DNA from 3 places in the Streptomyces sp. NPDC032198 genome. Region 2 is predicted to be linked to each of the others. Evidence: riboswitches for the same ligand, from Rfam matches in the RefSeq annotation. Region 2 holds a riboswitch; each other region holds the start of a gene.
What was found. A riboswitch is a leader RNA that binds a small molecule or an ion and turns the genes downstream of it on or off. The one in region 2 is predicted to bind cyclic di-AMP.
Positions count from the first base shown of each region.

Region 1: it holds a riboswitch for cyclic di-AMP, as region 2 does, so the genes downstream of both, AB0E78_RS12995 (C40 family peptidase) here and AB0E78_RS39355 (LysM peptidoglycan-binding domain-containing protein) in region 2, are expected to answer to the same signal.
Region 3: it holds a riboswitch for cyclic di-AMP, as region 2 does, so the genes downstream of both, AB0E78_RS05165 (M23 family metallopeptidase) here and AB0E78_RS39355 (LysM peptidoglycan-binding domain-containing protein) in region 2, are expected to answer to the same signal.

Region 1 covers NZ_JBEZVL010000004.1:427,481-434,755, reverse strand. The annotation lists gene AB0E78_RS13030 (8-amino-7-oxononanoate synthase) at 1-724, shown strand, start outside; gene AB0E78_RS13025 (DUF397 domain-containing protein) at 725-949, opposite strand; gene AB0E78_RS13020 (helix-turn-helix transcriptional regulator) at 959-1,819, opposite strand; gene AB0E78_RS13015 (ATP-binding protein) at 2,090-2,557, shown strand; gene AB0E78_RS13010 (LysR family transcriptional regulator) at 2,546-3,457, opposite strand; gene AB0E78_RS13005 (LysE family translocator) at 3,588-4,217, shown strand; gene AB0E78_RS13000 (DUF6328 family protein) at 4,195-4,761, opposite strand; gene AB0E78_RS12995 (C40 family peptidase) at 4,921-5,394, opposite strand; cyclic di-AMP (ydaO/yuaA leader) riboswitch at 5,398-5,570, opposite strand; gene AB0E78_RS12990 (hypothetical protein) at 5,950-6,258, opposite strand; gene AB0E78_RS12985 (ATP-dependent Clp protease proteolytic subunit) at 6,266-6,901, opposite strand; gene AB0E78_RS12980 (amidase) at 7,145-7,275, shown strand, end outside.
Region 2 covers NZ_JBEZVL010000021.1:81,167-88,441, reverse strand. The annotation lists gene AB0E78_RS39375 (LuxR C-terminal-related transcriptional regulator) at 1-565, opposite strand, end outside; gene AB0E78_RS39370 (VCBS repeat-containing protein) at 694-1,440, opposite strand; gene AB0E78_RS39365 (hypothetical protein) at 1,878-2,174, shown strand; gene AB0E78_RS39360 (hypothetical protein) at 2,322-2,543, shown strand; gene AB0E78_RS39355 (LysM peptidoglycan-binding domain-containing protein) at 2,710-3,438, opposite strand; cyclic di-AMP (ydaO/yuaA leader) riboswitch at 3,443-3,637, opposite strand; gene AB0E78_RS39350 (ANTAR domain-containing protein) at 4,125-4,850, opposite strand; gene AB0E78_RS39345 (helix-turn-helix domain-containing protein) at 5,090-5,440, shown strand; gene AB0E78_RS39340 (lipase family protein) at 5,786-7,084, shown strand; gene AB0E78_RS39335 (helix-turn-helix domain-containing protein) at 7,177-7,275, opposite strand, start outside.
Region 3 covers NZ_JBEZVL010000002.1:19,287-26,561, reverse strand. The annotation lists gene AB0E78_RS05185 (MerR family transcriptional regulator) at 1-17, opposite strand, end outside; gene AB0E78_RS05180 (alginate lyase family protein) at 945-2,156, shown strand; tRNA gene AB0E78_RS05175 (tRNA-Met) at 2,235-2,308, shown strand; gene AB0E78_RS05170 (PP2C family protein-serine/threonine phosphatase) at 2,483-3,646, shown strand; cyclic di-AMP (ydaO/yuaA leader) riboswitch at 3,849-3,995, shown strand; gene AB0E78_RS05165 (M23 family metallopeptidase) at 4,007-5,092, shown strand; gene AB0E78_RS05160 (aldo/keto reductase) at 5,246-6,190, shown strand; gene AB0E78_RS05155 (PrsW family intramembrane metalloprotease) at 6,187-7,275, opposite strand, start outside.

The DNA.
Region 1 (7,275 bases), on a different contig from region 2:
GACGCAGGTGGTGCCGCACGCCGACACCGAAGCGGTGCGCAAGACGCTGGACGCGCACGCGGGTCCAGCGATCGTCGTGTCCGACACCGTCTTCTCGGTCGACGGAGACGCCGCCTCACTGACCGAACTCAGTTCCGTTTGTGCGGAGTTCGGCGCCGGTCTGGTCGTCGACGACGCCCATGGGCTCGGCGTGCTCGGCGACGGCGGCCGGGGCGCCCCGCAGGCGGCCGGACTCGCGGGCACCGCGCACACGGTGGCCACGGTCACCCTGTCGAAGTCCTTCGGCAGCCAGGGCGGTGCGGTCCTCGGGCCCGCCAAGGTCATCGACCATCTGGTCAACGCGGCCCGGACCTTCATCTTCGACACCGGGCTCGCTCCCGCCGCCGTTGGCGCGGCGCTGGCGGCCCTGCGGCTCCTTCGCGGGGAGCCGGAGCGCGCCGCACGGGCCCGCGAGGTCGCGGCCGAGCTGCATGAACGCCTCACGGCGGAAGGACTGTCGGCGGTACGTCCCGACGCCGCCGTCGTCTCCGTGCGCGCGCCCTCACCGGAAGCGGCCGTGCGATGGGCCGCCGACTGCAGGGGCGCGGGCCTGGCTGTCGGCTGCTTCCGTCCGCCGTCGGTGCCCGACGGCATCTCGCGGCTGCGGCTGACCGCCCGTGCGGATCTCACCGGCACACAGATCGCCGATGCCGTACGAGTGATCAGCCGCACCGCACCCCGGTAGTCACCGGAGGCCGTGGACGAAGGCCTCCCATGTCGTGGGGGAGAAGAGCAGGGCGGGCCCTGCCGTGTTCTTCGAGTCGCGCACGGCGAGCAGCCCCTGCTTCGGCCCTGAAGCGAGCGAGGCTGTCTCCACACAGTTGTTCATGCCGTTGCTGCGACTGCTGCGGTACCACCGTGCGCCGTGCAGGGAAGTGCTGGAAGGTACGTGCCGAGGCAGTGCCGTCATGGTGCCCCCTTACGCGCCGTCACGTATCCCGGCGATGTGATCCGTTGATTCCTCGGGTGAAAGCGCCTTTCCTTGAAGGGAGTTGAAGGCCTCCGTGTATGCCTGGAGGTCTTCTTTCCGTTCGAGGTAGAGGCTACTCGTCAAGTGGTCGAGAACAACCACATCCAGATCAGCAATGTTCGGAAATGAGAAAATAACGAAAGAACCGATGAGCCCTACGTGCTCTCCGGCGGCGAACGGCAACACCTGAAGTCGTACATGAGGCAACTGTCCGGCTTCCAATAACCGTTTCAACTGACCGTCGAGCACCTGACGGCCGCCCACCGGCCTGTGCAGCACCGCCTCATCCAGGATCACGCTCAGTAGCAGCGGTGGAGCCGCGCGCAGCACATCCTGGCGGGCCAGACGCACCTCCACCAGCGCGTCCACCTGCTCGTCCGGCAGTCCGTCGAGCGCGGCCCGCGTCACCGCACGCGCGTAGTCCGGCGTCTGCAGCAGGCCGGGTACGACAGTGGTCTCCAGGCTGCGCATCCGGCAGGCCTGCGACTCCAGGCTGATGAAGTCGCGGTAGGCGGGCGGCAGCAGCTCGCGATAGGCGTGCCACCACTGGCGGCGACCGCCGTCGTCGTCCGAGCCCGCCAGCGCCACCAGCAACTGGCGGAGCCGGGAATCGCACACCTCGTACGCATCGAGCAGCAGACGTACGTCGGCCGCCTTGACGCTGCTACGTCCCGTCTCGATCCGGCTGACCTTCGACTGGTGCCAGCCGACCCGGCCCGCCGCCTGGCCACTGGTGAGCCCGGCGTGCGCGCGCAGCGCGCGCAGTTCGGCGCCGAGTTTCCGGCGGCGCACCGCGGGACCGTACCGCATGTCCGTCTCCTCCCGACGGAGCGTTTCTTTTCGGCCTCCCCCGGGCCGCTCAGGGGCGACAGTAGAGGAAGTGCCGACGTCGCGCCCAAATACGGTCTTCCGTAGCAGAGTTCACCGCTTCGAGCGACAGATATATGCACATCTTGGTGGATGGCCACCTGTGAGGGGTCCAAGAGTGGCAGGCTGGCGCGAAGCACCATTCCGGGACTGTCCTCGGGCCTTCCGCTACGAGTCGGAGCCGAGCCCCGGTGGGAAAGGGACAACGTCGCCATGGCAGACCTTCAGGAAGCAACCGTCACCCTGCCGAGCGATCCTGCCTCGGTCTCCGCGGCCCGGAAATACGTCTCGAGCGTCCTGGCCGAATGGGGATTGCCGGGGGAAACCGAAGCGGCCGACACGGTCCGGCTCATCGTCTCCGAACTCGCCACGAACGCCGTCCAGCACACCCGCGGCCAATCGCCCACCTTCCGGGTGGACATCGAGCTCGACCGGGACGAACAACTGCGCATCGGCGTCACCGACAGCCATCCCCGCTACCCCAAGCGGCTGCCCGCCGCCGTCCAGCAGGACAACGGACGCGGCCTGGTGATCATCCGCTGGCTGACCATGGAGTGCGGCGGCAGACTGTCGGTCACACCCACCCCCGAGGGCGGCAAGACCGTCTGGATCGCACTGCCGTGGACGGCCCCGGTCCGCGACGAGGCGGCCGCCCCCTCGGTCTCCCCCTCACCCCGCTGAACGTCCGAACGCCCCCCGGAGCAGCGCCCGGAAGGTGTCCGCCGCCGGATGCGACTCGTCGGTGCGGTGGACCACCGAGATCGTGCGGCGCAGACTCCCCGGCTCAAGCGGCCTCATCCCCACCGGGGTGGCCGCCGTCCGCGCCACCATCTCCGGTACGACGGCGACGCCGAGCCCGGCGCTGACCAGTGCGCACACCAGGGCGTAGCCAGGAGTCTCGACCAGCACCGAGGGCGTCGCGCCGGCCCGGACGAGCGTGGACTCCACACCCTGCCGGGACGGATGCTCAGGCGCCATGCTGATCAGCGGCTGCCCGGCGAGTTCGGTCAGGGGCAGCCGCGACGACGAGCTCGCGAGGGCGTGACCGGGCGAGGTCACCAGGACCAGCTCCTCGACCAGGATCGGCTCGGCGGTCACGGACGCGGGCAGCGGCACCGGATCCGCCGGTTCGTACGTGTGCGTCAGGGCGAGGTCGACCTCACCGGCGGCCACGGCCGCGATGCCGAGCGGCGGTTCATAGGCCCGTACGGTCAGATCGACGTCCGGATGGGCGCGGCGGAACGCGGTCAGCGCGGGCGGCACCAGCTGGATCCCGGCGGTGGTGAAGGTCCCCACGCGCAGCCTGCCGCCGGAGAGGCCCGCGAGCAGGGCCAGTTCGTGCCGGGCCTGCTCCATCTCGTCCAGGACCCGGCGCGCCCGCGCGAGCAGCAGCTCACCCGCGCCGGTCAGCCGTGCCCCGCGGTGATGCCGGACCAGGAGCGCGGTGCCCGCCTCCCGTTCGAGCTTGGCCAGCTGCTGGGAGAGGGCGGGCACGGTGTAGCCGAGGCGCTCGGCGGCGCGGGTGATCGACCCGGCCTCGGAGACCGCCACCAGTGCGGCGAGCCGCGTCGGGTCGTACATGGCCTCTCCCGGTGCAGGAGCCGACGGGCGGTGCGGCTGTCCGTCGGCCGTGGGGCTAAACGACTGCTTAAGGCAGACCCAGGATATTCCACATACCTGCTGAAGGCAGAAGAACGGCAGGCTGGGCGCCATGGACGCACAACTGGTCGCCTTCACCGGAGTCGCCGCGGGCATGGTCGCCATGCCGGGCGCCGACTTCGCCGTCGTCGTGCGCAACGCCCTCGCATCCCGCCGCGCCGGAGTGACGTGCGCGATCGGTGTGGCGGGCGGGCTCCTGGTGCACACGGCGCTCGCGGTGGCCGGGGTCGCGGCGGTCCTCGCGGCGGTCCCCACGCTCTTCCGTGCGCTGCAGGCCGCGGGCGGGGCCTATGTGCTCTACCTCGGGTATCGCGCGCTGCGGTCGGCGGCGCGGCCCCTGCGGAGCTTCGAAACGACGGACGGCACGGAGCCGGCAGCGGCCGGGGGCAGCCTGCGGCAGGGCTTCTTCACCAACGCCCTCAACCCCAAGGCGCCCATCACGTTCCTCAGCGTGCTGCCGCAGTTCGTGCCCGCGGGCAGCCCCGCGATGCCCAGGACACTGCTGCTCGCGTCCATCATCGTGGCCCTCGCCCTGGTGTGGTTCCCGGTCGTCGCGCTCCTGGTCGACCGGCTCGGCCGCTGGCTGCGCAAGCCGCGTACGGCCCGTGCGATCGAGGGCGGCACGGGGGTCGCGCTCAGTGTGCTGGGCGCGGTCCTCCTCACCGAGGCCCTGCTGGCCTGACGTCGTCCGACGTGTCCGGTCCTGTGCCCTCGGTGCCTCCTGTGCCCTCGTCCTTGCCCGCGCGGCGCAGCAGCAGGGGGAGCACGCCCCACAGGCCCGCGCACACCAGGAGCGTGCCCGCGCTCGCGATGATCCCGCCGGTCCTGCCCACCGCCACGTCCACCACCAGGAGCACGGAACCGGCGAGCGCGAACACCAGGACCCCCATGCCGATGACGGCCAGGCGGGACGAGACCCGCACGATCCGCGGCTTGGAGTGCTGCCCGAAGAGCGACCGGTGCACGGCGGCCGGAGCCGTGAACAGCGCCGCGGCGAGGACGGCGAGCAGCAGCGTGGTCACGTAGGTGGCGCGCTGCACGGTGTCGAGCGAGGCGAAGCGCTCGGTGAAGGCGAGCGTCAGCAGGAACGCGAAGAGGATCTGCACCCCGGCCTGCGTGACCCGCAGTTCCTGGAGGATCTCCGCGAAATTGCGGTCGGCGCGTTCGAAGCGCGTCTCGTTGCGGGGCGCATCGCCTGCCGTGGAGGAGCTGTTGTTTTCGGCCATGGCGCACGAGTATCCGCGCCGACGCCCTGTACGCCCGGCGGGCGCGCCGGTCAGCGGGCCGGGCGGGAGCCACGCGGGGGCAGTCCGCGCGGTGGCGGTGGCGGGGGTTGGTGAGCCCCCGCCACCGCCGTCCCACAGCCGACGGCCGATGACGGACGATCAGCGCACCCTGCCGTACCAGACGCTCTTGGTCCAGATCTTCTCGAGCCGCACCACGGTGTTCGACTTGGGGGCGTGCCAGATCCGGCCCTTACCGGCGTAGATGCCGACGTGGTAGACGTTCCGGCCGGAGTGGAAGAAGACCAGGTCGCCGCGGACGCGGTGGGACGCGGAGATGTGGCGGGTCTTGTTGTACTGCTGTGCCGCGGTGCGGGGGAGCTTCTTGCCCGCGCGCTTGAACGAGTAGAGGGTCAGACCCGAGCAGTCGAACCGCCGTGGCCCCGTCGCTCCGTAGCGGTACGGAGCGCCCTTCTTGGAGGCGGCGATCTTGAGCGCCTTCGTTCCGTGCGTCGCGGCCTGTGCTTCCGACGTGAGCCCTGGGCCCACGAGGGTGCCGCCCACGACGGCGAGCGTGAGAGCCGATACGGAACCGGCCCTGGTCAGCAGCGACGGAACATGATTCAGCGCAGTCATGCGCAACCCTTCGTCAACCGCCTGTGAAGGATGACCTGTCGGATTCGGGCTGACAAAGTTGCCCGGCCGCGCTGTGCGGCTTCACCCCAAGGGCCGTGGTCCGGACTCTCCGGACCGACCCGTCATGCCTGGGTCCTCCACTCCTGCCGATGCACCGATGTCGACCGGTCATCCGGGTGGCGGCAGGACTCGGCGTCCGCCCGGACCGCCCCGCCGCTGTGGCGGGGGCTTGTCGTCGGAAGGGATCTTGACCCGTCAAGGGCAAGAATTCCGAGCCGAAACGGCGTTTTGTGAGGCTCCTCACGGCTGAACCGTTCGGGTGGACAAGGTCGGATACGGGATCGGGTCAAGGCACCGGACGATCGTTCGACCAGCACCGGAACGAGGAATTCCGCCCCTCGCGTACACATCTGACGCAACCTAAGAGGGCTTCAAGAACGACGATCGTCTACGCCGAACGAGGTAGCCCGTTTGGTTCGTTTGAGATCGGCCCGGGACAGCTCGGACTTCGGACGACGGGGTGACGGGGGCTCAGGAGGGTGGAGTGACGGGTCTTCAGGATGTCGTCGGCGGCGGCACGGTGACCCGCCCGGCCCGCCGCTCCCCGTCAAGCACCCGCAGCGCCCTGGCCAGCGTCGGCGCGTGCACGGCGCTCTCGCCCCGCTGGTGCATGAGTGTCAGCGCGTCCAGGAGGGCGGTCGCCCTGCCGACCAGGGCCTGGGCGGCGCGCAGTCCGCCGTACGTGTCCGAGGCGCGGGCGGGGTTGATCCGGCCCACCAGGTCGACCACTTCGAGGTACCGGTCGATCAACTCGCCCTCGGCGCGGGTGAGTGCGGGCAGCGGGGGAAGTTCGGGCGGCAGCACCGGTGGTTCACCCCGCGTCCGGGGTGCGCGGGGACGACTTGCGGCTCGCGATGATCCGGTCCACCAGGCCGTAGTCAACTGCCTCGGCCGCGCTGAGGATCTTGTCCCGCTCGATGTCGGCCGCGATCCGTTCCGCGCTCTGGCCCGTGTGCTGGACGAGCAGCCTCTCCAGTTGCGCGCGCGTGCGCAGGAGTTCGTCGGCCTGGATCGCCAGGTCGGAGGTCTGGCCGTGGATGGGCTCGGCGAGCGACGGCTGGTGGATCAGCACCCGGGCGCCGGGCAGCGCGAACCGCTTGCCGGGGGTGCCCGCGGCCAGCAGGACGGCGGCCGATGAGGCGGCCTGCCCCAGGCAGGTCGTCTCCACGTCGCAGCTGACGAACCGGATCGTGTCGTAGATCGCGGTCATCGCGCTGAACGAGCCGCCGGGGGAGTTGATGTAGAGCGAGATGTCGCGGTCGGGCGCCAGGTATTCGAGGTGCATGAACTGCGCCATCACGTCGTTGGCCGACGTGTTGTCGATCGGCGTCCCCAGGAAGACGATGCGCTCCTCCAGCAGCTTCGAGTACGGATCGAGGGTCCGCTGCCCTGAGCTGGTGCGCTCGCTGAACTCGGGCAGGACATAGCGGGCGAACGGTCGGTTCATGGCACGTCTCTCCTCTGCCGGGGTCGGCTGCTCCCCAAAGCTTCCTGTAAAAAAAGTACAGGACGTACGTAACGGTGTGATGGGGAGCATGTTCGGGTGATCGGCCGGAGTCAACACGTGCGCCGCGTTTCAGCCCCTCGCTGAAAGCGAAGGCCCCGGCGTGCGGGGCGGGATGGCCGGCGCGGCGACGCGGGCATACTCCGCCTCGTCGCGATCTCAGCCGCCCCGAGCCGAAGGCGTCGTATGAGCCCCGAAGCACATCAAGTCCGCGAAGCCTCCGGGCTCGTCCACCTCACCGCCCGCGAACTCGCCGCCAAGATCCGCACCCGTAAGCTGTCCGCGCGCGAGGTCGTCCAGGCGCACCTGGACCGGAT
Region 2 (7,275 bases):
GCTTCAGGGCGATCTCCGCGGTGTCGAACCCCTCGGCCACCAGCCGTACGACGTCCACCTCGCGCTTGGTGAAGCTCAGGAAGCCTCCCGGCAGATCGGTGCTTCCCCGGTTGAGCCGCCCCACCTGGCCGATGAGCTGTCCCAGCAGGTCCGCGGGCAGATCGCCCCCGCCCTCGGCCGTCGTCAGGACCGCCTGCACCAGGCGCCGGGCGGTCGCTTCGCGGCGCCAGACGATGGCGCCGACACCGCACTCGATGACATCCAGGAGCTCGTGTTCGCGGACCGTCCCCGCGACGAGCACCGCACGCGTACCGTCGCTGCGCACGGCCCGTCGCAGCCGGGTGAGCGCCGCTTCGTCGAGGGTGTCCTCGACGAGCAGGGCGACCGCGGCGGGGCCGGACTCCAGGTTCAGGTCGACCTCCGGATGCCGGCGCAACTGGCTGAGGACTCCCTCGCGGCTGATCGGGTCGGGGGCGGTGACGGCGACCCGTACCCGGTTCGGCTTCGGTACGGCGGTCGCTAAGGCCGATGGGGTCGAGGAGGCCGGGGGCGGCGGGCTGGACAAGCGCGTTTCCTTACCTCTGGGGCCGGGCTACGTATGGGACCGGGCGTTGCGTGAATCGCGGAGAGCAGGTCGCCGCGCTCGCGGAGAGCCGGGCGCCGCCTCAAGGGCGGGGCGGCGCCCGATGGGGGTCAGGAGCAGTTCTTGTAGAAGTGCTTCCAGCCGTCGCTGGGCATGGCCGGCGGCTCGGCCGGGGTCCCGGTCTCGCCGTACTGCTGCTGCTGGTCGCTGTCGTACGCGCCCGGACCCTTGCCCGGCACGGACAGGCGCACGCCGCGCTCCCACACCCCGTCACCGGCGTTGCTGAGGATCGCGAGGTCCGGGTACGCGTCACCGCCGTAGTTGGCGATCCTCAGCTCCTTGCCCTCACGGGCGTCGCCGATGTCGGAGTGCCGGGCCTGGGCGGAACCCAGGTTCGCCCGCTTGAGCGGGCCGGGGCGGAACTCCGCGATGCGGGCCGTCGCGGGGTCGTCCACGCCGGACGGCTCGACGACGTTGACGACGATGTCCAGGGTGCCGTCGTTCTGGAAGTCGGCGACCGCGGCGGTGGCGACCTCACCGGTCCTCGCGCCCAGGAGCTTGGCGACGGTCTGCTTCTGACCGAACGAGCCGTCAGCCTTCCCCCACTGGACCGTCATCTTGGTGCCGGTGTGCCCGGGGTTCGCGATCTTGTCCGGGTTGCCGTCACCGTCGAGGTCACCGACCAGGGTGGTGGCGTTGGCCAGGCACGGGGCCGCAGCCCTGGCGGACTCGCCGGACCGTCCCGCGCCGCCGGAAGCCGACGACCCGGCAGCACTGGCCTGGTAGCCCGCGACCGTCAGAGTGAGGGCGACAGCCGCGATCGGCGCGGCGATCAGACGTGAGCGCTTGTGAAGCATGTGCGAACTCCTCATGTTGTTGCTTCTGAGCCGTGCTCGCCGAGCGGGCGCCTTGCCACACCCACCACTGCGTACGAGTGCCGTACAACTGCCACTGCGGGGCGTGGGCGGAGCTCCAGAACGAGCACGACTGAAGCGTGTGGGGCGATACGCCCACATGGCCAGGAAAGGCGGACAGTTCGGGACGATGGAACGCTTGAACGTATCTGACCTGCGGAAACGTAGGGCGCCTGGAACGGAGGGCTGGAACGTCCGTGCCCCTCCGGATCAGTCGCGATCCGAGTGGCGGGGACGCATCCCGCCCGGCGATGTGCCCTTTCCGCCCCCTGGCTCTGCCTCCGCCGCCGCCCCTGCCGCCCTTTCGTGGACCGAGGCGACGAGTCACCGTGGAGGCCGAGTGACCGGACCACCGACGGAGCCGTCATGGGGCCGCGGCCATGAACACGTACGCCGAGCAGGTCGTGACGGGCGACCGCGCCCGCCAGGAGGCGGCGGGCCGGGAGCCCGGGAAGTACGTGATGGAGCTGGGGGTCGCCCACGCCACCGCGCACCGAAGCCGCGACGGCGGCCCGGTCCGGGCCGATGACGCCACCCTCCCGGGCCTCTTCCCCCGCATGTCCGAGCTGCTGAACGTCCCGGCCGTGGAGTTCACCGAGGACGGTGACCCGCCGCGCCCGGCGCTGAGACGGATCCGCCCCACCGCGCCTCCGAGGCAGAGGGACACCGGCGTGTGACACGCCGGTGTCCCTCAGGGAACCCGGAGCCGGAGGAGGCGGCCACGACTCCGGGAGGCGAACGCGAGAGCGACGCGTTGGACATTCCCGGGAGGCGTCTGGCAGGGTCGCCCGTCCGGTCCCCCATCCCTTGAAGGGAGAGACGCGATGATCGAAGTGAGCACGCGTAGCGTCAAGGAAGCGGCTGCCGCAGAGCAGCTGCGCGCGAACACCTCGACCCTGGACATTCCGAAGGGCTTTGACCTGTGGACGGCCGAGGAGATCTCGGAGTGGCTCGACCAGGTCGAGGACGACCCGGGCGTCTCCGACGCCGACTTCTACGCGGCCCAGCAGGCGGTGCGGCGGGTGCTGGGCGACGAGGGCATCTGACGGGGATGCGTGTACGTGGACGGCGGGCGCATGACGGTTGGTCAGGAACCGGCGATGCGAGAGCCGTCGGTGCACGGCCCGGTGGTGGATTCGGACAGGCCTGAGCCCCGGACACCTGGGGTGCCGGGGCTCGGGGCGGACGAGACCGGATGCGGTCCAGTCGGGATCAGTACGCGCCGTTGACGTTGTCGATCGAGCCGTACCGGTCGGCCGCGTAGTTGCAGGCGGCGGTGATGTTGGCGACCGGGTCGAAGCTGTCCGACGAGGTGCCGGGCACGTGGTAGGCGTCGAACGTCGGGGCGATGACCTGCAGGAGCCCCTTGGACGGGGTTCCTGCGACGGCGTTGGAGTCCCAGTTGTTTATGGCAAGCGGGTTGCCGGAGGACTCGCGTATGACGTTGCGGTGGATGCCCTCGTAGGTACCGGGGATGCCGCGCTGGGCCATGATGTCCAGCGATTCCTTGATCCAGCCGTCCAGGTCGTCGGTGTAGGACTTCGCCGCCGGGGCCACGGCGGGCTTGGCGGTGAGCGTGTCATCGCGCTCGGAGCGGTCCGCTCGCTCGGCGGGCGCGGCCGGCGAGCCGAGCGTGAGCTTGAGGCCGGGGTGGATCAGCTTCGGGTCGTCGCCGAGCGCGCTGCGGTTGTCCTCGTACAGCTTCTTCCAGCCGCCGCTCACGGAGTGCTCCCGGGCGATCTTGGCGAGGGAGTCGCCCGCGGCGACGACGTACGTCTTGGGGGCCGCGGCGGGCTTGGCGGCCGTCCCGGCCGGTGCCGCGGTGGCGGCGGTGGCGCCGAGCACCGGGAGAACGAGTACGGCCCCGCCGGTGCCCGCGACGGCGAGCCCCCGGCTGAGTGAGCTGGACTTGGGGCGGCGGTGCTTTCCCTTTGCAGGCATGACGAATTCCTCTCCGTCGCCTACGAGGTGAGCTGTCGGGTTCGGACGGGAGATGTCCGGTCGCACTGCGCATGCGACTTCACCCCGAGCCGTTCCGGAATCCGGATCGGCGACTTACCTGGGTCCCCCGCTCCTGCCGAGCGAAAGTGATTGATGGGAAGGGTTTCCGGACAGCGGCAGGATTCGGCGTTCCATCCGGATTGACGGTGACGTTAGGCGAGAAAGCCCGAACGGAACAAGAGCCGAATTTGCAGAGGGAATGGGTGAGGCCAGTATCCGTCGCCCGGAACCCATCCCATTCTTTGATCGAAAAGCCCCAACTTTCTTTGCGCGGAGCGGAAGTGCGCTCGACGGCTCCCGAGCCCCCCGAACTGCCGATGTGACCGATTCCACTGAAAGGGTGCAGGTCGCGCGGCGAATGGAGGCGTATCGGATCGCGCTATTTCACACAAGAATCGCGCAATGCGGACAGTGGTCTCTATGCATTACGAATAAGGCAAGAAGGGGCTTTATTGGGCAAGATGGACATGGTGCAAGGTGCGCCATGACCGCCATAAGGGGCATATCGCCTTCGATGGGTGTGCGCCTGCGATGCGTGCGCTCTGGGGGCGGCTCGGACCGCGGAAGTACCCCAACCAGCCTGAAGAATAGGCGCGGTTGGTCATGGATGCGCGGCTATGGACGAGTCATGTGGCGCCCGGTGGCTGGGGGGTGGCGTTAGGTGGGCCCGGCTGCGGAACATTGTTCATCTCGTCCACCTCGCCCTCCTTTCCAACCTTGCTCGCCTTGTTCGCTTTGGCAATGACTGCCGCGAGTTGCTTCTGTACGGCCTCGGGCAGGTCGGTCCCCTGCGCGGTTCCCACCAAGTTCTCCGCCAAGTGGTGGAGTTTTGTGTTGGTGTTCTGCGAGGCCGTGACGAGTACTTCCCAGGACGCTTCGGGACTCAGGCCGAAGGCGGACATCAGGACGCCGTGGGCCAGGTCGATGGTCGGACGGGTCTGCATGGCCCGCCGCAATGGGGAGATGACGGTCCGCAAGCTCTCCTCGGAATCCTTGTCGGGCTCCGTTTCATCGCCGGCGGGTCCGCTCTCCTCCTCGCTTTCGGGGGCGGGCGGCTCAGTCAACTCGGGCGGCGCGAACAGGTCATGGGTGGCAGTCAGGTCGAACATCCGCTCAACCGCGGTACTGGTCGAGAGCACCGCCACGGTCTTGCCGTCCCGCAGGGCCAGCCGGCGCAGGTCGAGCAGAAGGTTCGTCCCCGAGCAATCGCAGAAGGTCACTTCACTCAGATACAGGTCGATGCCCTCGGTCGATCCGCTCAGGGCGCGGAGCAGGTCGGGCCGGAGCCGTTCGCCGGTTTCGAGGTCGAGTTCTCCGCGCACGATCACGCTCACCCGGGTGCCGTCCGACACGGTGTCGACCGTGGCCGGCAGCGGGAGCCGGGGCGGCGACGGGTGGATGTCCCGTGCGGGCTCGGCGCCCTTCCCGGCGAGGGGCTCGTCTGAGTGTGCAGGCTCCGGCATGGCCTCTCCCTCTCGTGGTGCCTAGCGCCGCTCCTAGGCTGCACTTCGCAGCGCAAGCACGTCAACTAATACATGAAAGGAAGTACGTGTTTTTGAAAACGTGTACGCTTGCTCGCTAGAGTTGTCGCATGCATGAAGTGCCCGAGCCCCACACCGGATGGACGTTCCTCACCAACCATGCGCGGGTGCTGGCGGCCATCGCCGACAACCGCAACGCCCGGATCCGGGACATCGCCGCGCACTGCCGACTGACCGAACGCGCTGTTCAGAAGATCATCGCCGACCTTGAGCAGGACGGTTACCTCTCCCACGTCCGGAAAGGGCGCAGCAACACCTACCGGATCGAGCCCGGCGAGGTGCTGCGCCACCCGGCGGAGTCCGGCCTGGCCGTGGCCTCGCTCCTGTCCCTGCTGGCGCCGGACGAAGCCGGCCGCGCCACCTCTTCGGACGTCGATGGGGGGAGCCGCGCCAGCGCGTGACGCGGGAGAGTACTGGAGCTGCTGCCCCGGCTGAGGCGGGGGAGGCGGCACCACTCTTGTGCAGGGGCGGCGATTCCCCTTGAGCGGTCGCCGGCTACCTCGGCGGTACGTGTGTGAAGTGCTGCCGCACGCCGTCGCTGGCGTCCGCGTCGAGGGAGAGGCGCCACTCCAGGCCACCCTAGGCCCGAGGCGCAGCCCCCAGTCCCGTAGCTGTCGGCTCCTGGGCGTCGGCTTCGTGGTCGGTGACGTCGCGACGGACCCCCGCGCAGCTATGGCCGTATTACTGACGCGTCAGTACGGTGCTGGCCAACCCCCCTTTGCCCACAGGAGAGTTGGGAGAGCTGCATGATGCCAGCTTTACGCAGACGACCGGTGGCCGCGGGTGCCGTTCTCGCGGTGGCGGTGCTCGGGCTCCCCGGGTCCGCCGCCGCGCAGAGCACCAACGCTCCGGATGGTGCCCGGGACGCGACCCCCACGACCCGGTCCGCGGCGCAGTCCGCCGGAAACGCCCTCAGCGCCGCGCGGCACGGCAGGGACAAGAAGCCGGGGAAGAAGAAACCGGGGAAGAAGACCGCCCCCGGCGCGATCCTCACCTCGAAGCCCTCCTCCTTCCAGTACACGCCGGGCGTTCCGACCCCCACCAAGGCTTGGAAGATCACCTACCGGTCGACCTCCGCCGACGGACGGCGCAACGCGGTCTCCGGCACTGTGATCGTTCCCGATGACGGCAGGACCACCCCACGCCCGCTGATCACCTACGCCGTCGGCACGGTCGGCCTCGGCGACAAGTGCGCGCCGTCCGCGGGATTCCCGGGCGGTACGACGGCGGAGGCACCACTCGTCAACGCCGCGTTGGTACGGGGATACGCCGTCGTCGTCACGGACTACGAGGGCCTCGGCACCCCGGGCGACCACACCTACATGGTGGCCAAGGCGCAGGGCAGCGCTGTCCTCGACGCGGCGCGCGCGGCCCAGCGGCATCCGGAGGCGGCGAAGTACGGCGTCTCCGCGAACGCACCCGTCGGGATCATGGGCTACTCGCAGGGCGGCGGAGCCAGCGCGAAGGCCGCCGAGATGGCCGCGACCTACGCTCCCGAGTTGAAGGTCAAGGGAACGGCGAGCGGCGGCGTTCCCGCCGATCTCAACAAGGTAGCCGAATCATTGGAGGGCGGGGACAGCGCCGGCTATCTGCTGATGTCCGCCGTCGGCCAGAACGCCGCCCAGCCCACCCTGGCGCTCAACAAGTACCTCAACAAAGAGGGCCGCAAGCTCGCCAAGGTGGTGCGGACCGAGTGCGTCGGTACGGTACTGGAGGCAGGGCGGGGCAAGGCGATCGAGGACGTCACCACGTCCAACCCGCTGGACCGGCCGAACTGGCAGAAGGCCATCGCCAAGCAACTGATCGGCACCAAGCGTCCGTCGGCGCCCACTTTCCTGTACCACGGGGACGCGGACGAGACGATTCCCTACGCGGTCGGTCAGAAGCTGCGGGCCGACTGGTGCGCCAGGGGAACCGCCGTGGAGTGGCGGTCCTTCGCCGGGCAGTCCCATGTGGGGACGGCGATTCAGGGCAACGGCCCAGCACTTGAGTGGCTCGGCCGCCGCTTCGCGGGCGAACCCACATCGGGCAACTGCGGCACCTGATCCGGGGCCCCGCACCCGCCGCTTCGCCGCCGCCCATGAACGGCGCCGAAGCGGCGCCGATGCCTGATGGACGTCTCGGCGCGGGCCTCGGACTACCCCGCCCCGGGCGCAGGCAGCCGTTCCGTGATGCGGTCGAACAAGTTCGTCAGTGGCTCGCTGACGTACTGGCCGAACTCGGTCAGCCCGTAGGT
Region 3 (7,275 bases), on a different contig from region 2:
GAATCGTCTGCTGTCACTTGCACCTCTCTATGGAACGCGTGGAGGGGCCCGGGTGCCGTATGGCACCCGGGCCCCGAAGGAACTGCTACACCATCTGCCGGCCCTGTTGCTGCGCCGGCCTTCTGTTTCCGCAGACCCGACCGAGATGCTGTCGGGACTGCCGGGATCGCGGTTGCTTGACCGGAGACCACCTCACTATCGATGTCCTGCGGTACCCGGGCTCAAAAGTCCACCCGGGCGATCCTCCTGATGGCGCTCGGCTCCTCCGTTCTTCCCTCTTGAATCACTTGCTTACCTACGGGAACTGCGTACTGCTGGTGATGCGAACTACTGGTGGCCTTCCATAGCGCCACTCTTCGGCAGCCAGCCCCGTCGCCTCTCCTGCATCTGCTCTGGCTTAGAACCCCACTGCCGAACCTCCCGGTGCGCGCGCCCGCAGCCGACGCCTTCACCGAGGTGCTGCTCACTTGCCTTCACTGCTGGGTACTGCGAACTGCACTTACTGGTAATGCACTTGCGTGTACTGCGGTCCTGCTCGCGGAGGCCCCTGATCACTGCGGGCCGCCCGGTCCGGTCGTCAGTCCCGTCGCCGTCCTGCAACCGCTCTGGCTTCGGAACTCCACCACCGCACCGTCCTGCGCACTGCACTTGCGGGTACTGCTGCCCGGCAGTTCGTCTCTGCCGGGCCCTGCTGTCTCTCTGGGTTACGAGAGAAACCATAACCACACCATCACTCAATGTCTACTCCAGCCGACATAGATTTTCGCGTGTTCGATGGTGAGGTAATCGACCTCGAACAGTGGCGGTGGACGCACGGCAAGACCGTCCTCGTGACCAGGCTGTTCGGGCGGATGGGCGGTCGCCCGAATGGACCCGCCTCGCCTGCGCCCCCGCGCCCCCCGGGCGACGCTGGGCCTGCCAGGTGACCGATCCGGAGGTACAGCATGGGTTCCGTACGACGGGCTCTCGTGATGGTGCTCGTGCCGTTGCTGGTCGGCGTCTCGGCGGCCTGCGGCAGCTCCGGCGGCGGCAGCGACACCGCCACCGAGCGGGCCCGGCCCGCCGAGCAGGCCTTCGAGCATCCCGGAGTCCTCGTCAGCAAGGCGCAGCTGAAGCGCGTACGGGCCCATGTCGCGGCGGGCGAGCAGCCCTGGCTGACGGCGTTCCGACGGATGCGGAACAGCAAGTACGGCGCGGACGACTACACCGCCAAGCCGTACGCCGTCGTCGAGTGCCCGCCCGACACCCGCCCGGGCCAGGGCTGCGTCGAGGAGCGCGAGGACGCCATCGCCGCGTACACCCAGGCCCTGCTCTGGAACATCACCGGCGACCGCGCGCACGCCGAGAAGGCCGTGCAGATCATGGATGCCTGGGCGCGGGTGATCACCCGGCACACCGAAGCCAACGCGGGCCTCCAGACGGCCTGGGCCGCCTCCTCGTGGGCACGCGCGGCCGAAGCCGTGCGCTACACCTACGACGGCTGGAGCGACGGACAGATCCTTCGCTTCGAGCGGATGCTGCGCAACGCCTATCTGCCCCAAGTGCGGGACGGGGCGGCCGACTTCAACGGCAACTGGGACCTCCTGATGGCCGACGCGACCATCAGCATGGCGGTCTTCCTCGACGACCACGAGGCCTTCGAGAAGGCGGTGACGCACTTCAGGACCCGCGTGCCGGCCTACTTCTATATGAAGTCGGACGGCCCGCTGCCCGTCTCGCCCGCGGGCAGCGGAATCAATACCCGGGAGAAGCTCCAGAAGTACTGGTTCGGGCAGAAGACCTTCGCCGACGGGCTCTCCCAGGAGACGTGCCGCAACTTCAAGCACGCCAGCTATTCGCTCGCGGCCACCGCACACATCGCGGAGACCGCCTGGCACCAGGGCGTCGATCTGTACGGCGAGGTCAAGGAGCGACTGCGGGCCGCGCTGGAATTCCACGCCAAGTACCAGCTGGGCGCCGAGGCGCCGGACTGGCTGTGCGGCGGCAAGGTGCAGCGCGACATGGGGCCCGACACCGAGGTCGCGCTCAACCACCTGCGGGACCGGCTGAAGCTGGACCTGCCGGAGACGGAGCGGCTCACGCGAAAGCAGCGGCCCGAGGGCACGGACGGCCTGTTCGTGGCCTGGGAGACGCTGACGCACGCCGAGAACGCGTGAGCGGCGGGCCTCGTTCGCCGGTGGTTCTCGACCGGTTCGCTTTCACTCCCCCTGATGGCGTAGAGTTGCATTCAACGGCGCGGGGTGGAGCAGCTCGGTAGCTCGCTGGGCTCATAACCCAGAGGTCGCAGGTTCAAATCCTGTCCCCGCTACTAAAGACCGAAGGCCCGGATCCAGAAATGGATCCGGGCCTTCGGTGTTTTCCGCAGCAGCGTCTTTCCGCAGCAGTGTCTTTCCGCCGCGGCATCTTCCGCCGTCGCTTTCCGCCGTAACCCGGTCGGCCCCCACCGGTCGCCCCGTGCCGTCGCTCCGGGAACCCTGGACGAGTGGGGCAGCGAGGAGAAAGTGGCGGGGGCGGGGGCGGCGGCAGGCGTCCCGATGTCCGGCACGAGCGGGCGCTCGTGCGGACCCTCCCCCTGCTGCTCATCGTCGTCGGGGTGGTCTACGACGTGACGACCCCGCCGGAGTTCACCGCCTCGCCGCTCTTCACGGCGGCCCCGCTCATCGCCGCACCCTTCTACTCGCTGCTCAGCACCGCCCTCATCGGCACCGGCTCCTGCGCCGCCGTGCTGGCCCTGCATTTCAAGACCGACACCAGCACCGACGTCGAGGCCGTCACCGAGCTGATCACGGTGGTGACCGTCGCCGTCCTCGCCGTCCTCATCAACCGCGTCGTACGCCGCAGCGACGAGCAGCTCGCCTCCGCCCGCTCCATCTCCGAGGCCGCTCAGCGCGCCGTACTGCCGCAGCCGGATCCCAGGATCGGGGGGCTCGACATCGCGGCGCGGTACGAGGCGGCGGAGGCCGACGCGTTCATCGGGGGCGATCTGTACGCCGTGCAGGAGACTCCGCACGGCGTACGCGTCATCGTCGGCGACGTACGGGGGAAGGGCATGGGCGCGGTGGCGGCCGTCGCCGTCGTGATCGGGGCGTTCCGGGAGGCCGCCGAGCAGGAGGCCACGCTGGAGGCCGTGGCCCAGCGCCTGGAGCGTGCCCTCGCGCGCGAGGGCACGCGGCGCGACGGGCTCGACGCCTTCGAGGGCTTCACCACCGCCGTGCTCGCCGAAATCCCGCACGGCGACGGTCTCGTGCGGCTCATCAACCGCGGGCACCCGGGTCCGCTGCTCCTGCGCGGCGACGGGCGGCTGTGCGTCCTGTCCGCCACCGAGCCCGCGCTGCCGCTCGGGATGGGTGAGCTGGGCGCCTGGCCGGACCGTGCGGACGAGACGGAGTTCCCGCCGGGGGCGATGCTGCTGCTCTACACCGACGGGCTCTCCGAGGCGCGGGACGCCCGGGGCGAGTTCTACGATCCCGCGGCCCGGCTCGGCGGCCGGATCTTCCCGGGCCCGGGCGGCCCGGACGCGCTCCTGTCGACGCTCGTCGAGGAAGTGCGGCGGCACACCGGCGGAGGCGGCACCGACGACATGGCGTTGCTCGCGGTGCGGCGGCCCATGTCACCGGCCGTGACGGAAGGACACCCCTCCGCATAACTCCTGACGAGCTGTCAAGGAGATGTGAAGCTCCGGTGTGTGAAGAAGTGGGGTCAACTCGCCCCGTTCGCAACCCCGGTGTCCCGATAAGTACAGGGTGTGGGCGTTAACGATCAGTCGGAACAGCTTGGAATACGACCCCGCTGTCTATTAACGTTCGATAACGCAGCGCGGTCGTCCCAGCCGTCACTCGAGTCGGCTCCGCGCGCACGCGCCTAATCCCGAAAGGGAGCCGGGGAACCACTAATTGGGGTGAATCGGGCATCTGTGCATCCGTGCCAGATGTTCGTAGGAGACCTTCCTGCTCCGAACCCGTCAGCTAACCCGGTAGGCGAGAAGGAAGGAAAGGAGTGCGCCCCCGTGGCGTCCAACCGCCCTGCCCCCCAAGGCGCGTACGTACCGAATGACGACGATTTCGGTGGGTACGACAATGATTCCTGGGAGGAATGGAACCCCACCGAGGAGTCCATTCGTCCCGTCCGCGGCAGGCACCGCGTCCACAAGCGGGGCGGCGGCGGACTTGCCCGCAGCTCCACGGTTCTCGGCGTAGGCGTCATCGCCGCCGTCGGCGCGGGCGGCATCGCCACCGCGCAGGGCGGCAAGCCCCCGGTCTCCATCGCCATGCCGGACATGTCGGCCGTCACGGACTCGCTGCCGGAGGCCAAGTCGCTGCCGGGCGTGGGGTCCCTGATATCCGACGACTCGTCCGATTCCGGTTCCGCGGACAACGGCGTGACGACCGCTGCCGCACCCCTCTCCGCCGCGGGACTCAGCACCGCCGACGCCGAGCAGGGCACCACGGACGCGGGCGAGGCGCTGCGGGCCCGCATCATGGAGCAGGCCGAGAACCAGCAGGACCAGGCGGACGACGCGGTCCAGAAGGCGGCCGAAGAAGCCGCCGTCAAGCAGGCCGCCGAGCAGGCCGCCGCCAAGCAGACCGCGGCCGAGAAGAAGATCGCCGCCGAGAAGGCAGCCGCGAAGAAGAAGGCCGAGGCGGAGGCCAAGAAGAAGGCCGAGGCCGAGCGCCTGGCCAAGCTCGCGAAGAGCTACACCCTCCCCGTCGCCTCGTACACGCTCACCGGCACCTTCGGTCAGCCCGGCTCCATGTGGTCCTCCGGCTACCACACCGGCCTGGACTTCGCGGCGCCCACGGGCACGCCCATCAAGGCGATCCACTCCGGCACCATCAAGGAAGCGGGCTGGGCGGGGGCGTACGGCTACCGCACGGTCCTCGAATTGGACGACGGCACCGAGCTCTGGTTCTGCCACCAGTCCTCGATGAACGTCAGCGCCGGCCAGAAGGTCACCACCGGCGAGGTCATCGGCCGCGTCGGCGCGACCGGCAACGTCACCGGCGCCCACCTCCACCTGGAGGTCCACCCGGGCGGCGACGCCACCGGGGTCGACCCCGCGGCATGGCTGCGCGGCAAGGGCCAGTCGCTCTGAGGTAACCCAGAACCCCGGCGGTCCTGGCGACAACCCCCCGACGCCAGGGCTGCCGGTTCGGCATGTGCGGACGGCCTGCCGAGGTGTGGACATCCTGCCTAGGTGCGGGCCGCTCTCCGGAATGCTGGAGTCCGTATGGGCGTTGATCCCCTTATGACTTCTCTCCGCAAGCTTGGCTCGTCCGACCTCGAGGTCTTCCCGCTCGCCCTGGGCGGCAACGTCTTCGGCTGGACGGCCGACGAGGCGCAGTCCTTCAGCGTGCTCGACGCCTACACCGCCGCCGGCGGCAACTTCATCGACACCGCCGACGTCTACTCGGCCTGGGTGCCCGGCAACAAGGGCGGCGAGTCCGAGACCGTCCTCGGCAGCTGGCTCGCCGCGCGCGGCAACCGCTCCGACATCGTGCTCGCCACCAAGGTCGGCGCCCACCCCGATTACAAGGGCCTGTCCGCCAACACCATCAAGTCCGGTGCCGAGGAGTCGCTGCGCCGCCTGGGCACCGACTACATCGACCTCTACTACACGCACTACGACGACCCGACCGTCCCGGTCGAGGAGATCATCGGTGCGCTCGACGACCTCGTGACGTCGGGCAAGGTGCGCGCGATCGCCGCCTCGAACGTGACCCCCGAGCGGCTCCAGGAGTTCCTCGACTTCTCCGACCGCGAGGGCCTGGCGCGCTACTCGGTGCTGCAGCCGCACTACAACCTCGTCTCGCGCGACACGTACGAGGGCCCGCTGGAGCAGGTCGCCTCGCGCTCCGGCCTGGCCGCCGTCCCGTACTACGCGCTCGCCTCCGGCTTCCTGACCGGCAAGTACCGCCCGGGTGCGCAGGTCGACAGCGCGCGGGCCGAGGGCGCGGGCAAGCACCTGGCCACCGACCGCGGCGTGCGGGTGCTCGCTGCCCTGGACGAGGTCGCCCAGGCGCGCGGCGCCGAGCTCGCGACCGTGGCCCTGGCGTGGCTCGCGGCGCAGCCGACGGTGGCGGCACCGCTCGCGTCGGCCCGTACGGTCGAGCAGCTGCCCGCGCTGCTCGCGGTGGGGGAGCTCGAGCTGACGGAGGCCGAGGTGTCGGCGCTGACGGCGGCTTCCGCCTAGCCCCGGTAGGGGTTGTAGGCGGGGTAGGGCATCGCCGGCTGGGCGTACGGATATCCGTAGGGGGGCTGCTGCGGGTGGGGCTGCTGTGGATACGGCTGGGGAGGCGGGTAGGGCTGGGGATACGTCTGGCGGTACCCGTACTGCGGCGGTATCGGTACGAGTACCGGTGCCGTCGCCTGTGCCGCGTAGGCGAGGGCCGGCCGCGCCGCCTCGCGGCGCTCCCACAGGGCGTGCAGCAACTCCCGCTCCCGTACGACGAAGTCGGCGGCCGCCTTGCCCTGGCGTCCGCGGTGCCGCAGGAGCGCGAGAGTCGTCGCGTACGTCTCGTACTGCGCGACGGTGCGCGCCGCGGCCTTGCCCTGGGTGTAGGAGGCGTAGTCGCGGGCGAGCGTGCGGGCGCGCATCGTGCCTAGCGCGTACGGCTCGGGGGCGGTGAGCCAGCCCGCGATCACGTACGCGGGGAGTTCGGCGCGCACGATGCGCAGGCCGCGCTGTCTGGTCCATATCGCCAGCCAGGTGAGCAGGCCGAACGCGGGCAGCATGAACGTCGCGTACACCGCGAAGAAGCCGTAGTCCCCGAAGCTGGCCGAGCCGTTCCACAGGGCGTGCAGGCCCATCGCCAGGAGCAGTCCGAGGAGCGGGAGCAGGACGCGCCGCCAGTTCTGCCGGTCGGCGCTGAGCGCGGCGATGCCGAAGCCGATGCCGGTGAGCACGGTGAAGAGCGGGTGCGCGAAGGGCGACATGACGACGCGTACGAAGAAGGTCGCTGCCGTCACGGACGCGAGCCCGGTGTCGCCGTTGAGCTGGTCCGCGCCGAAGGCGCTGCCGAGATAGAGGATGTTCTCGGTGAACGCGAAGCCGGTGGCGGTCACTCCGGCGATCACGACGCCGTCGACGATGCCGGTGAACTCGCGTCTGCGGAAGAGGAAGACGAGCAGGACGGCCGCGGCCTTCGCGCTCTCCTCGACGATCGGCGCTATGACCGTCGCGCCGAGGGTGTCCGCGCTGGTGGGGTCCGCGGTGGCGGTGGCTATCCAGCGGGTCGCGAAGCTGTTCGCGACGATGGCTATGAGGGCGGCGGCACA